One region of the Streptomyces sp. NPDC020192 genome, then DNA from elsewhere that is predicted to be linked to it. Evidence: predicted binding sites of a transcription regulator. Region 1 holds the regulator's gene; the other holds the start of a gene.
What was found. Region 1 encodes HspR, which represses chaperone genes until heat shock. Its sites were predicted from a motif close to TTGAGNNNNNNNNNCTCAA; they were not measured.
Positions count from the first base shown of each region.

Region 2: the regulator HspR is predicted to act here: its motif matches at 4,461-4,479, upstream of lon (endopeptidase La).

Region 1 covers NZ_JBIRXG010000009.1:46,075-54,258, forward strand. The annotation lists gene dnaK (molecular chaperone DnaK) at 1-80, shown strand, start outside; gene grpE (nucleotide exchange factor GrpE) at 77-742, shown strand; gene dnaJ (molecular chaperone DnaJ) at 779-1,948, shown strand; gene ACH47Z_RS18875 (heat shock protein transcriptional repressor HspR) at 1,954-2,403, shown strand; gene ACH47Z_RS18880 (sugar ABC transporter substrate-binding protein) at 2,669-3,775, shown strand; gene ACH47Z_RS18885 (LuxR C-terminal-related transcriptional regulator) at 3,927-4,952, shown strand; gene ACH47Z_RS18890 (helix-turn-helix transcriptional regulator) at 4,936-5,880, opposite strand; gene ACH47Z_RS18895 (hypothetical protein) at 6,063-6,329, shown strand; gene ACH47Z_RS18900 (hypothetical protein) at 6,326-6,661, shown strand; gene ACH47Z_RS18905 (pyridoxamine 5'-phosphate oxidase family protein) at 6,809-7,201, opposite strand; gene clpB (ATP-dependent chaperone ClpB) at 7,332-8,184, shown strand, end outside.
Region 2 covers NZ_JBIRXG010000005.1:243,509-251,692, reverse strand. The annotation lists gene ACH47Z_RS12975 (hypothetical protein) at 1-75, opposite strand, end outside; gene ACH47Z_RS12970 (hypothetical protein) at 195-788, opposite strand; gene ACH47Z_RS12965 (serine/threonine-protein kinase) at 972-1,922, opposite strand; gene lon (endopeptidase La) at 2,018-4,438, opposite strand; gene ACH47Z_RS12955 (rhomboid-like protein) at 4,565-5,377, opposite strand; gene ACH47Z_RS12950 (hypothetical protein) at 5,515-6,075, opposite strand; gene ACH47Z_RS12945 (hypothetical protein) at 6,117-6,644, opposite strand; gene ACH47Z_RS12940 (hypothetical protein) at 6,702-7,454, opposite strand; gene ACH47Z_RS12935 (hypothetical protein) at 7,464-7,874, opposite strand; gene ACH47Z_RS12930 (glycoside hydrolase domain-containing protein) at 7,885-8,184, opposite strand, start outside.

The DNA of each region.
Region 1 (8,184 bases):
CGGGCGGCGCCAAGGCCGCTGACGACGACGTCGTGGACGCCGAGATCGTGGACGACGAGCGCAAGGACGGTGCCGCGTGACGGAGGAGACCCCGGGCTTCGAGGAGAAGCCCGACGTCCCCTCCGGCGCCACCTCCGACGACGCCGAGCCGAAGGCCGCCTCCTCGAAGGAGGGGGCGGCCCCGGCCGGGGACGCGACCGAAAGTGCCGGTCTGGTCGCCCAGCTGGACCAGGTGCGCACCGCGCTGAACGAGCGCACGGCGGACCTCCAGCGCCTCCAGGCCGAGTACCAGAACTACCGCCGCCGGGTCGAGCGGGACCGGGTCACGGTCAAGGAGATCGCCGTCGCGAACCTCCTGACCGAGCTCCTGCCCGTGCTCGACGACATCGGCCGCGCAAGGGAACACGGCGAGCTGGTCGGCGGCTTCAAGTCGGTGGCCGAGTCGCTGGAGACCGTCGCGGCCAAGATGGGCCTGCAGCAGTTCGGCAAGGAGGGCGAGCCCTTCGACCCGACGATCCACGAGGCCCTGATGCACAGCTACGCGCCGGACGTCACCGAGACGACCTGCGTGGCGATCCTGCAGCCCGGGTATCGCATCGGCGAGCGCACCATCCGCCCCGCGCGGGTGGCCGTCGCCGAGCCGCAGCCCGGCGCGCAGACCGTCAAGGCCGAGAGCGCCGAGGACAAGACCGAGGCGAAGAAGGCTGACGACAAGGAGAGCGGTGGCCCGGACGAGGGCTGACGTGAGGACACCCAAGGGGAAGGAGGGACGTCGGGGATGAGCACCAAGGACTTCATCGAGAAGGACTACTACAAGGTCCTCGGCGTCCCCAAGGACGCCACCGAGGCCGAGATCAAGAAGGCGTACCGGAAGCTCGCCCGCGAGTTCCACCCGGACGCCAACAAGGGCAACGCCAAGGCCGAGGAGCGCTTCAAGGAGATCTCCGAGGCGAACGACATACTCGGCGACCCCAAGAAGCGCAAGGAGTACGACGAGGCGCGCGCCCTGTTCGGCAACGGCGGCTTCCGCCCCGGGCCGGGCGCCGGCGGCAACTTCAACTTCGACCTGGGCGACCTCTTCGGAGGCGGCGGAACCACCCAGGGCGGAGGCTTCGGCGGCGGACTCGGTGACGTCTTCGGGGGCCTGTTCAACCGCGGCGGCACGGGGACGACACGTACCCAGCCGCGCCGCGGCCAGGACATCGACACCGAGGTCACGCTGAGCTTCACGGAGGCCATCGAGGGCGCCACGGTGCCCCTGCGGATGTCCTCCCAGGCGCCCTGCAAGGCCTGTTCGGGCACCGGCGACAAGAACGGCACACCGCGCGTGTGCCCGACCTGTGTCGGCACCGGCCAGGTCGCGCGGGGCTCGGGCGGCGGCTTCTCGCTCACCGACCCCTGCCCCGACTGCAAGGGCCGCGGCCTGATCGCCGAGCACCCCTGCCTGGAGTGCAAGGGCAGCGGCCGCGCGAAGTCGTCGCGCACGATGCAGGTCCGCATCCCGGCGGGCGTCACCGACGGGCAGCGGATCCGGCTGCGCGGCAAGGGCGCGCCCGGCGAGCGGGGCGGACCGGCGGGCGACCTGTACGTGGTCGTGCACGTCGGCGCGCACCCGGTGTTCGGCCGCAAGGACGACAACCTGACGGTCACCGTGCCGGTCACGTTCGCCGAGGCGGCCCTCGGCGGCGAGGTGCGGGTGCCGACGCTCGGCGGTCCGCCCGTCACCCTGAAGCTGCCGCCCGGCACGCCCAACGGCCGCACGATGCGCGCCCGGGGCAAGGGCGCGGTCCGCAAGGACGGCACCCGGGGCGACCTCCTGGTCACCGTCGAGGTGCGTGTCCCGAAGGACGTGTCGGGGAAGGCTCGTGACGCGCTCGAGGCGTATCGCGAGGCGACCGCGGACGAGGACCCGCGGGCGGAGCTGTTCGAGGCCGCGAAGGGAGACTGAGAGTGATGGACGGCCGTCGGCGTAACCCGTATGAACTGACCGAGGAGACCCCGGTCTACGTCATCTCGGTGGCGGCCCAGCTCTCCGGACTCCACCCGCAGACGCTGCGCCAGTACGACCGCCTGGGCCTGGTCTCCCCGGACCGCACGGCCGGGCGGGGCCGCCGTTACTCGGCACGCGACATCGAACTGCTGCGTACCGTCCAGCAGTTGTCGCAGGACGAGGGTATCAACCTGGCCGGAATCAAGCGCATCATCGAGCTGGAGAACCAGGTCGCCGCGCTCCAGTCCCGCGTCGCGGAGCTGGAGGCCGCGCTGGACGGGGCGGCCGCGGCGATGCAGCAGCGGGAAGCGGCGGTGCACGCGTCGTACCGCCGTGACCTGGTGCCGTACCAGGAGGTGCAGCAGACCAGCGCGCTGGTGGTGTGGCGGCCGAAGCGGCAGCACAACGACTGACCCGGCCGTACGCAGGCACGTCCGAAAGGGGTCCGGATTCCGGGCCCCTTTCTTTGCCTCCTCATGGACTCCCCTTGAATGGAGGGTCCGTAAAGGGCGTTTGAAGGGGATTCCGCTCATCCTTCACAGGGTCAGCTGAGCGTGGTGTTGCGGACTCGTTAAGTAGTTCCGCTTGACGCCGGGTGCGGCGTCCGCGTTGGCTTTTCAGACACCTGGGTCGTATAGCAGCCCCCACGTCCGGAACGCACCTGAAGTGAGCCCTCGCATGCGTCGTATCGCCATATCCGTGGCCGCAACCACGATGACCCTCTCGCTCGCCGGCTGCGGCGTACTGGGAGCGACGGGGGACAGCGCGAGCGCGAGCCCGAGCAAGGGCAACGACATCACGGTGGGTCTGCTGCTGCCGGAGAAGGCGAACACCCGCTACGACAAGTTCGACTACCCCATCATCAAGTCCCAGGTCGCCGAACTCACCCAGAAGCGGGGCAAGGTCGAGTACGCCAACGCCGACGCGGACGTCTCCCAGCAGAACGCGCAGATGCAGAAGATGATCGACGACAAGGTCGACATCATCCTGATCGACCCGGTCGACGCGCACGCAATCTCCGGCGAGGTGAAGAAGGCCAAGGACGCGGGCATCCCGGTCATCGCCTACGACCGGCTCGCCGAGGGCCCCATCGACGCGTACGTCTCCTTCGACAACGAGCTGGTCGGCGAGGTGCAGGGCCGCTCCCTGCTGGAGGCGCTCGGCTCGCACGCCGACACCTCCGACAAGATCGTCATGATGAACGGCTCGCCCACCGACCCCAACGCCAAGCAGTTCAAGGAGGGCGCGCTCTCCGAGCTGAACGGCAAGGTGACGATCGCGGCGTCGTACGACACCGTCAAATGGAAGCCGGAGAACGCCCAGGCCAACATGGCCCAGGCGATCGCCCAGATCGGCAAGAACAACATCGCCGCGGTCTACTCGGCCAACGACGACATGGCCGGAGGCGTCATCAAGGCCCTGGAGGCGGCCGGCGTCACCACCCTGCCGCCGATCACCGGTCAGGACGCCTCACTGGAGGGCGTGCAGCGGGTCGTGGCCGACGAGCAGTACATGAGCGTCTACAAGTCCTACCCGGACGAGGCCCAGGCCGCCGCCCAGATGGCCGTCGCCAAGATCCAGGGCAAGGACATCCAGTTCGACGCCCTCACCCAGGACAAGGTCGACAGCCCGACCACCAAGAGCATCCCGGCCAGGCTGATCCAGCCGGTCGCGCTGACCAAGACCAACATCAGGTCCACGGTCATCTCGGACGGCATCTACACGGTGGGCGACATCTGCACCTCGGCGTACAAGGCGGCGTGCGCGCGGGTCGGCCTGAAGTAAGGCGTACACCCCAGGGGTGACCCCGTGGGCGATATCCGGGCATAACGGCCCTTTATGGCGGCCCCGTTGGGGTGAGCCGTGTTGCGGACCCGGTCGCCGCCGCGCATAGTTGCGCTGCGGAAGTGGCAGCACACCGGGGGTGGAATGGGCGATGGCCGGGCGCGGGACGGAGCAGCATCCACACGGCGCCGACCGACTGTGCGCGGCCGGCGACCGGTTGTATTCCCGGGCCGTACGGCGCGGACGGGTCGCCCGCGCTGACGTCGAGACGGTGCCCTGCCTGCTCGAACTGGCCCTGCTGCACCCCGACCCCGACGACATGGACTGGCTGGTGCCGACCTCCCCGCAGGAGGTCATGACCCGGCTGCTGCGCGGGGTCTACGACGAGGTCAGCGCGAGCCAGCGGCGGATGGGCTCGGCGGTGGCGGCCTTCGAGTGGTACGCGGGCCTCGGCCGCCAGCTGCACGCGCTGACGACCCCGGCCGAGGGCAGCGCGATCCGCGTCCTGGACGGGCTGTCCCGGATCCAGGCGGCCATGGACGAGGCGACCGAGGCGTGTACGGCCGAGGTGCTCACCGTGCAGCCGGGCGGCATCCGCCGGGAGGCGGAACTGACGGAGGGTCTGCACCGGGCGCTGGCGCTGCGCGGCCGGGGCGTGCGCATGCGCGACCTGTACACGCACGTGGCCCGCCACGGCCAGGGCCTGCTGAACTACCTGGAGCTGATGGGCGACACGGTGGAGGCCAGGACCCTGGACGAGGTCATCGACCGGCTGATCCTCTTCGACCGCACGGTGGCGTTCATCCCCGCCAACGCGGACCGCACGATGGCCCTGGAACTACGTCACCCGGCGCTGGTGGAATACCTGCTGACGGTGTTCGAACGCCTCTGGCGCCTGGCGATCCCCCTGACCGCGCCCCTGCCCGACACCGGCATCGAGGGCATCTCCCACCGCGAACAGTCCATCGCGGCACTGCTGGCGGAGGGCCACCAGGACGCGGTGATCGCCGAACGCCTCGGCATCAGCGTCCGTACCTGCCGCGCCCACATCGCCCGCCTCTCGGAGACCCTGGGCGCGGCCAGCCGCACCCAGCTCGGCGTCCGCATAGCCCAGGTGGGCCTCGACGGCCACCGCCCCGGCCTGCCGCCCCCGCCGGCCTTCACGGCTCCTGCTTGAGGAGCCCCGACTGCGCTATGAGGAAGCCGAGCTGGGCCCGGCTGCCGCTGCCCAGGGTGGTCGCGAGCTTGGCGATATGGGCCCGGCAGGTGCGCACGTTCATGCCGAGGCGCCGTGCGATCGCCTCGTCGACGTGCCCCTCGACGAGGAGCTTGGCGATGGAGTGCTGGATCTCCGTGATGCCGTCCGGGGCGGTCTCGTAGGGGGCGCCGGCGCTCAGCGGGACCGCACGGGCCCACATGAACTCGAAGACCTTGATCAGGTAGCGGACGAGCCCCGGATGCCGGAGTTCGAGGGCGACCTCCCCGTCGTCGCGGGTCGGGATGAAGGCCACGGTCTCGTCGCAGATGATCAGCCGCTCGACGAGTTCGTCGATGGTGCGGTACTCCACCTTGCCGTCGGTGAACTGGGCCACGTACGCCAGCGTCTCCGGGCTGTAGCGGGCCGGGTGCTGGTAGAGGGTGCGGATGCGGCAGCCGCGCTCGATCAGCGGCCGGTCGCGCTCCAGTGCCTTGTTCAGGGTGTGCTCGAGCCGGCGGCGGCTCGGCTGCACGGTGAGCATCTCGTTCTGGCACTGGGCCGTGGCCAGATCCAGTGCCGCGTTGATCCGGTCGAGGCCCTCGAGCACGGTGATGGAGTGCGTGGTCGCCGTGGGCTGGGCACTGATGCTCATGAACGGCTCGAAAGCATCGGCCAGTTCGATTGACTGTCGCCGTCGCTGGTTGATCTCGTGCTCGAGCGGTCCCAGCCGCTGGGCCAGAGCGATGGAAGGGGGTACCGGGCGCAGCCAGTTGGGGTCGTCCGGGTCGGGATGAAGGAGGGCAAACTCCATCAAGCACGGAGCGGGTTCCACATCCGCACGGGCTAGGCGTCCCGTCCGGAGAGCGTTCCCGTAAAGGCGGCGCCCGTCCTCGCACAGGTCGGTCAGCCCGTGGGGATGTGTCCGTTTAATCTCGTTTATCGCCAAATCTCCACCCCCCAGGGTCCTGAACGTGCAGGAACATGATGCCTCGTTTGTGTGGCCATGACGTGCCGGAATGGGCCATCGTCGTATTCGGACGGGGGAGAGGTGACCTTCACATGAGGACGAAGCCGACTATGCATAAGAGAATGCTTCGCTCGGCGCTTGTCGCCGCCTTCTCCGCCGTACTGGCCTTCGGGGCGCTGACCGGCAACGCGGGGGCGAAGGGTGCTGTCGCACAGGACAGCAGTTGGAGCGTAAAGGCCGCGGGCACCGGTGACAGCAGCTGGGTGATCGTGGCGTCGGAGGCCCCGGGTGACAGCTCCTGGGTCGCCCCGGGTGACAGTTCCTGGGTCGCCCCGCACGACAGCTCCTGGGTCGCGCCGCATGACAGCAGCTGGGTCGTGCGGTCATGACCACCCCACCCGACGACCGTTCCTTCCGTCGTGAAATGGCCACGGCCTACCGCTCCGGCTGGCACTTCATCGACCTGGTCACCGCCATCCCCCACAGCGGTGACTCGCTGATGGTGACCGTGTTCGGTGAGCCGGTCGTCGTGACGCGGGACGAGGACGGGGACGTGCGGGCGTACCGGTGTCTGCGCAAGCCGCGCGGCGCCCCCCAGCCGGTGCGCTGTGCCATCCGGTACGGAATGATCTTTGTGAACCTGGACCAGCGGGACCACCGGCTTGCCGAGCCGACGGACTCCGACCTGCGAACCATCTCGGCCACCCCCCGCAGTGCCTGACGCGATTCCCCCGTCGTAAAAGATCGCTCAGGTGCTTCCCCCCGCAGCGGCGTCACCGTGACCTGAACACGGTGACGCCGCTGCAGTTTCTGGGGACATTTCCGGGTATGGGTGCGCTCCCGCCGTGGCTGAAAGTTTTCGGTCGTCTCAGCCATGTCCCAGCGCTCGCTCGACCTCGATCTCGATCACCACGCGCGCCGGATTCGGGCCCGGTGTCCGCTCGTAGCGCTCGGCGTAGCGCCGTACCGCCTCCGCGACGCGCTCCGGTTCCGTCGACACCCGCGCCCGCCCCTCCAGCGTGGCCCAGCGCCGGCCGTCCACCTGGCACACCGCCACCCGGGCGCCCTCGGTGCCGGCCGCGCGCACATGCCGTACCTTCGCGCTGGTCCCGTTGGTGATCACCCTGGCCAGGCCGGCCTCCGCGTCGTACGTCACCCCGACCGGCACCACATGCGGACTGCCGTCGGGCCGCAGCGTGGTCAGCGTGCACAGGTGCCGTTCCCGCCAGAAGGTCAGGTAATCCTCAGAGTGGTTCGCCATGCCCGCAACCTAGTGCCCGCAAGCCCTCCCGCCCACCCTTGAGCGGAATAGACTCAACTTTGTGTACGCTGGCTAAGTCAGCAGTGGAGAGATCGCAGAAGAGATCGTCGCGCAGGAGGAGAACGGACACGTGGACGCCGAGCTGACCAACAGGAGCCGGGACGCGATCAACGCGGCCAGCAACCGGGCCGTGACCGAGGGGCACCCGGACCTCACCGCTGCTCACCTGCTGCTGGCTCTGCTCCAGGGGCAGGACAACGAGAACATCACCGACCTGCTCGCGGCCGTCGACGCCGACCAGGCCGCCGTGCGCTCCGGGGCCGAGAAGATCCTGGCCTCGCTGCCCAGCGTGACCGGGTCCACCGTCGCGCCGCCGCAGCCCAACCGTGAGCTGCTGGCCGTCATCGCCGACGCCGGCGAGCGGGCGAAGGAACTCGGCGACGAGTACCTGTCCACCGAGCATCTCCTCATCGGCGTCGCCGCCAAGGGCGGACGGGTCGCCGAGGTGCTCCAGGCGCAGGGCGCCGATGCGAAGAAGCTGCTGGAGGCCTTCAGGAAGGCCAGGGGAGGACGCCGCGTGACCACCGCCGACCCCGAGGGTCAGTACAAGGCCCTGGAGAAGTTCGGCACCGACTTCACCGCCGCCGCCCGCGAGGGGCGGCTGGATCCGGTGATCGGCCGGGACCAGGAGATCCGGCGCGTGGTGCAGGTGCTCAGCCGGCGGACGAAGAACAACCCCGTCCTGATCGGTGAGCCCGGGGTCGGCAAGACCGCCGTCGTCGAGGGGCTCGCCCAGCGGATCGTCAAGGGTGACGTCCCCGAGTCGCTCAAGGACAAGCGGCTCGTCTCGCTCGACCTCGGCGCGATGGTCGCCGGAGCCAAGTACCGGGGCGAGTTCGAGGAGCGGCTGAAGGCCGTGCTCGCCGAGATCAAGGAATCCGACGGGCAGATCATCACCTTCATCGACGAGCTGCACACGGTGG
Region 2 (8,184 bases), on a different contig from region 1:
GCACGCGGTGACGGTGACGATGGCCACGGAGGCCGCCGCGAGAAGGGAGGGACGCCGCCAGAGGCTTGTGGACATCGTGGTCTCCGTTTCCGATCGGGGGTCGATCTGGGTGCGAGGTGAGAGGTTTTGGATGTGGGCACTGTGGCCCGGTTCAGGGGGGTGGAGGCCTGGGCGGCCTCCACCCCCAGGGACGGTCAGAAGAGGCTGAAGCCGCCGGCCCCGCCGTTCCCGCCGGAGCCACCGATGAAGCCGAGGCCGCCCTTGCCGCCGGCACCGCCGTTGCCGCCCTGGAAGATGCTGTTGCCGCCGTTACCGCCGCCGCCGCCGTTGCCGCCCTTGGCGACGCCGTCGCCGCCGCCGCCGCCCTGGCCGCCGCCACCGCCGGAGAGGATGCCGGAGCCGCCGTTGCCGCCCTGGCCGCCGTTACCGCCGACGAAGCCCTGGCCACCGCCACCGCCGCCACCGCCGCCGCCACCGGTAAGGAGGCCGTTGCCGCCCGCGCCGCCCGCGCCGCCGTCACCGCCGGTGCCGAGAACGCTGCCGCCGCCGGACCCTCCGGCGCCACCGCCGCCGCCGACCACACCGCTGCCGCCGGCACCACCGGCGCCACCGGCGCCACCGCCATGGACGAAGGCCACGGTCGAGGCGGGCATCGGGGCCGCCATCGCGCTGGACACGGGGATGAGGACGCCTCCGGTGACCAGCGCGGCCGAGGCGGCGAAAGCCGCCAGCCGCAGCCCCCGGCGCTTCGGACGGATTTCGTCGTGGGTGCGAACGTTACGAGTCATGAGTTTTCTCCCATTCGGTGCGATGAATTCCGGAGAGGATTTCCGCTCTCCGTGCCGCCTCGTTTCCTTTGCGGTGAGGCCGTGCTTCAAGTAAGCCCGAACGGGAAATCAGGGTCACGTTCCGAGGACTCGGGACTTGACGCACCCACAGGCATGGGGTAAAGCCCGCGTAAGCGGCACAGGTCAGCCGAGGAAAGGCCGGGCCCAGGACGGCGGATCCGGCGGCGGCACGCGGTCCACCAGGGTCGGCGTACGGCCGCAGGGGCCGATGTCGGCGACGGCCGCGCGCAGGGCCGCGACGAATTCCAGGCAGCTGTCGTGCCGGTCGTCCGGCGCCTTGGCCAGGGCCTTCAGTACGACGTCGGCGGCGATCGCCGGGATGTCCGGCCGCTCCTCGCTGAGGGCGGGCGGCGGATCGTACTGGTGGGCCCACAGCAGCTCGAGGTGGTCCGCCCGCCGGAAGGGCGGGGCGCCGGCGAGCATCTCGTGGACCACGCAGGCCAGGCTGTACAGGTCGGCTCTGCCGTCCACCGGGCGCCCGGCGATCCGCTCGGGGGCCACGTAGTCGAGGGTGCCGACGAACTCGCCGGCGGTGGTGAACCCGGTGAGCGACAGCGACTTCTTCGCCAGCCCGAAGTCGGTGAGGTAGACGTGCTCGGGGTGCTCGCTGTCGACGCCCTTGGCGACCAGGACGTTGGCCGGTTTCACATCCCGGTGCACCAGGTCGTGGGCGTGGGCCGCGTCGAGCGCGGAGCCCAGCTGGGCCGCCATGCGCAACGTGGGGGGCACCGGCAGGTGCCCCTCCTGTTCGATCAGCGCGCGCAGATCGAGTCCGACGACGAAGCACATGGCGATGTAGAGAATCCCGTCGGCCTCACCGGCCTCGAAGACGGGCACGATGTGGGGATGGTCGATGGCGGCGGCCACCCGTGACTCCTGCTCGAAGCGGCGCCGAAAGGCGTCGTTGCGCGTGTACTCGGGCGCGAGCAGTTTGAGGGCGACGGTCCGCCCGAGCCGGAGATCCCTGGCCTGGTAGACGACGGCCATGCCGCCACGGCCGAGCTCGCGCTCCACCCGGTAGCCCGCGATCTCGGCCCCGATGAGGCCGGAGGGGCTCTCGGGAGGCCAACTCACGCCTGAATTCTACCGATCTATGCCGATGTGGCCGCATGACGGAGGCCCGGGCCTCCCTCACGGGACCCGGGCCTCCGGCTATCCGATCGCGTCCGTCACGCCGCGACCGGAACCTCCGGCGTCGCGCCGTTCATGGCGGGCGCGAGTGCCAGCTCCAGGACCTGGCGGACATCGGTCACGGCGTGGACGTCGAGCTTGTCCAGCACCTCGGCCGGAACGTCGTCCAGGTCGGGTTCGTTGCGCTTGGGGATGATCACGGTGGTCACCCCGGCGCGGTGGGCGGCGAGCAGCTTCTGCTTCACGCCGCCGATGGGCAGGACGCGGCCGGTCAGCGAGACCTCGCCGGTCATCGCCACGTCCGTGCGGACCAGGCGGCCGGAGAGGAGGGACGCGAGGGCCGTCGTCATCGTGATGCCCGCGCTCGGGCCGTCCTTCGGGACCGCGCCCGCCGGGAAGTGGATGTGCACACCCCGGTCCTTCAGGTCGGCCACCGGCAGCTCCAGTTCGGCACCGTGGCTGCGCAGGAAGCTCAGCGCGATCTGCGCCGACTCCTTCATCACGTCACCCAGCTGACCGGTCAGGGTCAGCCCCGCCGCGCCCGTCTCCGGGTCGGCCAGCGACGCCTCGACGTAGAGGACGTCACCGCCCGCGCCGGTGACCGCGAGACCCGTCGCCACGCCCGGGACGGACGTACGGCGCTCGGCCGGGTCCTGGGCGGACTCGGGCACGTGGTGCGGACGCCCGATCAGACCGCGCAGATCCTCCTCGCGGACGGTGAACGGCAGTTCCCGCTCGCCCAGTTCGTGCTGGGCCGCGACCTTGCGGAGCAGGCGGGCGATCGAGCGCTCCAGGGTGCGCACGCCCGCCTCCCGGGTGTACTCGCCGGCCAGCTTGCGCAGGGCGCTCTCGTCCAGGGTGACCTCGTCCTTGTTCAGGCCGGCCCGCTCCAGCTGGCGCGGGAGCAGGTGGTCACGGGCGATGACGACCTTCTCGTCCTCGGTGTAGCCGTCGAGCCGGACGATCTCCATACGGTCGGCGAGCGCCTCCGGGATGGCCTCCAGGACGTTGGCGGTGGCGAGGAAGACCACGTCCGACAGGTCGAGTTCGACCTCCAGGTAGTGGTCGCGGAAGGTGTGGTTCTGCGCGGGGTCCAGCACCTCCAGCAGGGCCGCCGCCGGGTCGCCGCGGAAGTCCGACCCCACCTTGTCGATCTCGTCCAGCAGGACCACCGGGTTCATCGACCCGGCCTCCTTGACGGCGCGCACGATCCGGCCGGGCAGCGCGCCGACGTACGTACGCCGGTGGCCGCGGACCTCGGCCTCGTCACGGACGCCGCCGAGGGCGACGCGGACGAACTTGCGGCCCATGGCGTGGGCCACACTCTCGCCCAAGCTGGTCTTTCCGACGCCAGGGGGCCCTACGAGGGCCAGTACGGCACCGCCGCGCCGCCCGCCGATCACGCCCAGGCCGCGCTCACCGCGCCGCTTGCGCACCGCCAGGTACTCGGTGATGCGCTCCTTCACGTCCTCCAGGCCCGCGTGCTCGGCGTCCAGGACCGCCTTGGCGCCCTGGATGTCGTACGCGTCCTCGGTCCGCTCGTTCCAGGGCATCTCGAGGACGGTGTCCAGCCAGGTGCGGATCCAGGAGCCCTCCGGGGACTGGTCACTGGACCGCTCCAGCTTGTCGACCTCCTTGAGCGCGGCCTCGCGGACCTTCTCCGGCAGGTCGGCGGCCTCGACGCGGGCGCGGTAGTCGTCGGACTCCTCGCCGTCCTGCTCGCCGTTCAGCTCGCGCAGTTCCTTGCGGACGGCCTCCAGCTGGCGGCGCAGCAGGAACTCGCGCTGCTGCTTGTCGACGCCTTCCTGGACGTCCTTGGCGATGGTCTCGGCCACGTCCTGCTCGGCGAGGTGGTCGCGGAGCGTCTGCGTGGCGAGCTTGAGCCGGGCCACCGGGTCGGCGGTCTCCAGCAGTTCGACCTTCTGCTCGGTGGTCAGGAACGGCGAGTAGCCGGAGTTGTCGGCCAGCGCCGAGACGTCCTCGATGGCCTGGACCCGGTCCACGATCTGCCAGGCGCCGCGCTTCTTCAGCCACGTGGTGGCGAGCGCCTTGTACTCCTTCACGAGGTCCGCGACCTGACCCGGCAGCGGGTCCGGCACGGTCTCGTCGATCCGCGCGCCCTCGACCCACAGGGCCGCGCCGGGGCCGGTCGTACCGGCACCGATCCGCACCCTGCTCCGGCCGCGGATCAGAGCCCCCGGGTCACCGTCGGCCAGCCGGCCGACCTGCTCGACCGTGCCGAGCACACCGGTCTTGGCGTACGTGCCGTCGACGCGTGGCACCAGCAGCACCCTGGGCTTTCCGGGCGCCGACCGGGCGGCGGCCTGTGCGGCCTCCACCGCGGCCCGCACCTCGGCATCGCTCAGGTCCAGCGGAACCACCATGCCGGGCAGCACGACCTCGTCGTCGAGCGGCAGAACGGGCAGGACGAGCGTGAACGCCGTGGACTCAGCAGCCATGATCTCCCCTTCGGCAGTCAACTTGAGCTATGCCGACTCAACCTCTGGGCATGGGCTGATGTTCCCTCCGTTTGTTCGCTGTGAGCGATCAGGAGGTGACGCAGAGATTCGTGCAGGTGGGGAGGGTCAGACCGGCTGCGCCCAGCGGCGCACCAGGGGCCAGCTCGCCACCCCTATCGTCAGGGCGATCAGATGGCCCCAGTCCGTCATCGGGTCCACGAACTCGGCCAGGTCGCTGAGCAGCAGGCCGGCCATGACCGTGAGCAGGGGCCAGCGGAACCAGGGGGCGAGGAGGCCGGCCAGGGAGCCGATGCTGGCGGCCACGCCGAAGCTGATGCCGTAGTCCAGGCGGTGCAGTGAGGTCGTGGGGAGGTGGCCGAGCAGGACGGCCAGGCCCACCGGGATCTCGGTCGCGAGCGTGGCCAGGACGTGCCCGGCGAGGAAGACACAGGCCGCCCGCGCACCGCCTATGCGCCGCTCCAGCGCGGTGAGCACCAGCACGAAGGCGGCCGAGTACGGCGAGAGGATCCCGCCCGCGATCCACAGCGCGCTCGCCAGGAGCACCACCGCCGGCGACTGCACCAGGTGGGCCACGTCCGTGCTGGAGTCCTGGTAGAGGGTGTTCATCAGGCCGGGAGCGGCCACGGCGCCGATCGCGGAGGTGAGGGCCAGGACGGCCGCGTAGGCGAAGGTGAAGGGTGTGCCGGCCGGGGTCGGCAGCAGCCGCCACAGCCGCGCGGCGAGCGGGTTCGGGCGCGCCTCGGCGAGGGTGAGAGCGGGAGCGGAAGCAGGGGGCGTGGCGCCGCGCTGGCGCGGCATGCCGTCCAGCAGGGCGGGGAGCGCGGGGGCCGGGATGACGGCCGCCGTGCCGTCGGACAGGGGCGTGCCCGTCAGGGGCGGGGACGCGGCCGCCTGAGGGCCCGTCGCGGTCCGTTCCACGATGTGGCGCTCCTTCCGTTGCGCCCACCATTGGGGCTCGGCGGGCCGCGTGTCTATGACCGACGCCACGCGAGAGCCGATTCACAGCAACCTCTCACGCGCCGAGTGCGTCCCCGCCCCCGCCGAACGGGCGAAACTCAGTCACACGGCGCGACGGCCATCTGCCGGTCGATGATCGCGATGCCGTCCGACCACATGATCGCGTTCACCATGGAGCAGTCGACCCACCCGCCGGGGCCGTTGTCCTCGTACTTCACGGGGCCCGCGTACTGCGAGTAGGTGCCCTCGTCCGTCTTGCAGGCGGTGTTCGCCTTGTTCGGACACAGCTTCAGCTTCATGTGCTTCGCGGTGCCGAGGTTGTTGTCGAAGACCGCGCACGCCCCGAACCTGCCGGTGGAGGACTTGGTGTAGGTGAAGAGGGTGCCGAAGCGCCGCGCGTCGGGCAGGCGTTCCGCGAACTGCAGCTCGTAGCCGCTGCCGCAGAGCGTGGCGGTCGCCCTGACCGCCGCCGGGTTCGCGGCCGCGATCGCACGGGTCTGCGCGCTGCGCGCGCCGGCCTCGGAGAGCGAGACGCCGGTCCCGGGAACGACCCGGTCGGCATGGGTGGGAGCGGCGTCCCCGGCCAGGGCCTGGGGAGCGGCGGCGACGGAAGCGAGGAGGGCGACGGCGGGAACGGCGCCACGAATGAGTCTGCGCATGGGGTTCAGGAGTGTCCCTTCCGGAAGATGCGGTCGGTTTCTCAGCCGTGGATCAGCGGCGAGCCGGTGAGCTGCTGGGTGATCGCGCCCTTTCCGTCCCCCTCGATGTCGTAGACGATCGTGGAGTCGGTCGACCAGAACACCTCGCCGTCGTAGAGGGAGGACTGCGGGACGCAGCGGTTGGCCGCCTCGTCGAGGAACCAGGTGTAGTTGTCGTTGACGAGCGTGGTCAGGTCGCATGTCTTCGAGGTGACCACGTGGTCCTCGCCGGTCTTGGTCAGCCGCTCCTCGATCCGCGACGTGATCTTGAAGCTGGTGAACCGCTTGGACAGGTCGACGACCTGGTCGTCGAGGATCTGCCAGTTCACGCTCGACTTGCCCGTCACCATGCCGTTCTTCAGCTCGGCGGTGTTGTGCACGTAGTAGGTCTGCGCCGGCCGCTTGTCGGGGTAGGTGACGTCGAAGTGGGAGCTGGTCGTGAGCGCGGCCGCGGAGGCCGGTGCGGCCAGCAGCATGCAGACGCCGGCGGCCGAGGCCCCCAGTCCGAGGGATGTGATGAGCTTACGCATGGGGGTGGTTCCCTTCACTGGTGAACGTGTCACTGAGGGCGGGTCACTGACGGCCGGTCACTGGTAGCGGGCGGCCCGGCGCCGTCGGGCGGGCTGCGCCATGTCGGCGAGGACTCCGGCGCCCTGGCCCGGAGCGGCGTCCCAGGCGCGGAGCTTGGCGGCGACCTGCGCCAGACGCGGGTCGCCGGGACGTACGCCGACGTAGAACAGGCCCTCGTAGGGGCGCTTGTCGTCGCCGCCCCAGCGCACCACGCCCTCGGTGTCGGCGAGGATGTCCCGGATCAGCAGTTCCTGGGCCGGGGTGAAGCTGCCGCGCAGACCCGGCGGGTACGAGCCCGGCCGGATGACGATCGCGGTCCCGGACGCCCGGTTCGACTCGGGAAGGCGCCGGTCGCGGATCTCCGACGCGGGCACCCAGCCCTCGACCGCGCGCGGCTCCCCGCGGACGCCGAGCGCGTCGATGTCGTAGTGGAAGCGGCGGATGACATGGACCAGGACGGCCTCGGCGTCGCCCATGCGGGCCTGGACCTTGAGCGGCGTTCCGGGGACGGGCCGGGTGTAGACGTTGCCGCGGTCGTCGGCGACCTTCTCCATCTCCCAGCCGTTCTGCGACGGGGCGCCGGTCCCGGCGTGCTCCTTGCGCTGCCGGGCGTGCTCCTGGGCTCTGCGTACCGCCTCGCGCAGCTTGTGGGGGTCGGGCCGCCCGGACGCGGCGTGACCGGGAGTGGTCAGCAGCTGGGATCCGAGAACGGTGCCTGCGGTGATGAAACCGGCACGGCGCAGGGCCGAACGGCGGGATATGTGCGTCAACGCTTCTCCTCACGGGCTTTGACGATCACGGGCTTTCACGAGTACGGCGGCGAGAGTGCTGGCCAGAGCGGCTCCGAAAGCTCCCGGATTGACGTATCCGGGTACGTCGTCGGAGCTGTACTGTCCGCCCGACGCGAGCCGGCATTCGACGCGGAGCGGCACGAAGCTGATGTCGGTGCTGGTGACGTGGAGCGCGCGGGAATCGTTCCGGCAGCTCGGCGGGGGCACCGAGTCGGCGCCGCCGTTCCCGGCGTCGGCGAGCATGACGAAGAACAGGCCCCAGGTGTACAGGCCGAGTCCCACCGCGAAGCCGAGGAGGACGAGTCCTCGTGGACCGGACGCGGCCGTCGCCCTGATTCCCTTCACGGTGAGGACGATCGTGCCGATGATTCCCACCGCGAGGGCGGACAGTACGAGCATGGGGCGGCCTTCAGAGGTTGCGGGAGATGGAGTTGTACTTCTCCATGACGTAGTAGAGGCCGAGGCGCTTCTTCGCCTCGGACAGCGCCGGCTCCACGGCGGGCCCCTGGTAGCGGCGCAGCACTTCGTAGATCTCGTAGTCGGTGTAGTCCAGACTCGGCTTGCGCAGCGCCTTGGAGTCGTCGTCGCCGCCGGGCTTTCCGTCGATGTCCCACATGTGGATCATCGCGACGCTGGTGAGGGCGAACTCCTCGTCGTCGTGCGACTTCTTCCACACGTTGTACTTGTCGGCGTCCTTCGTCACGTCGCG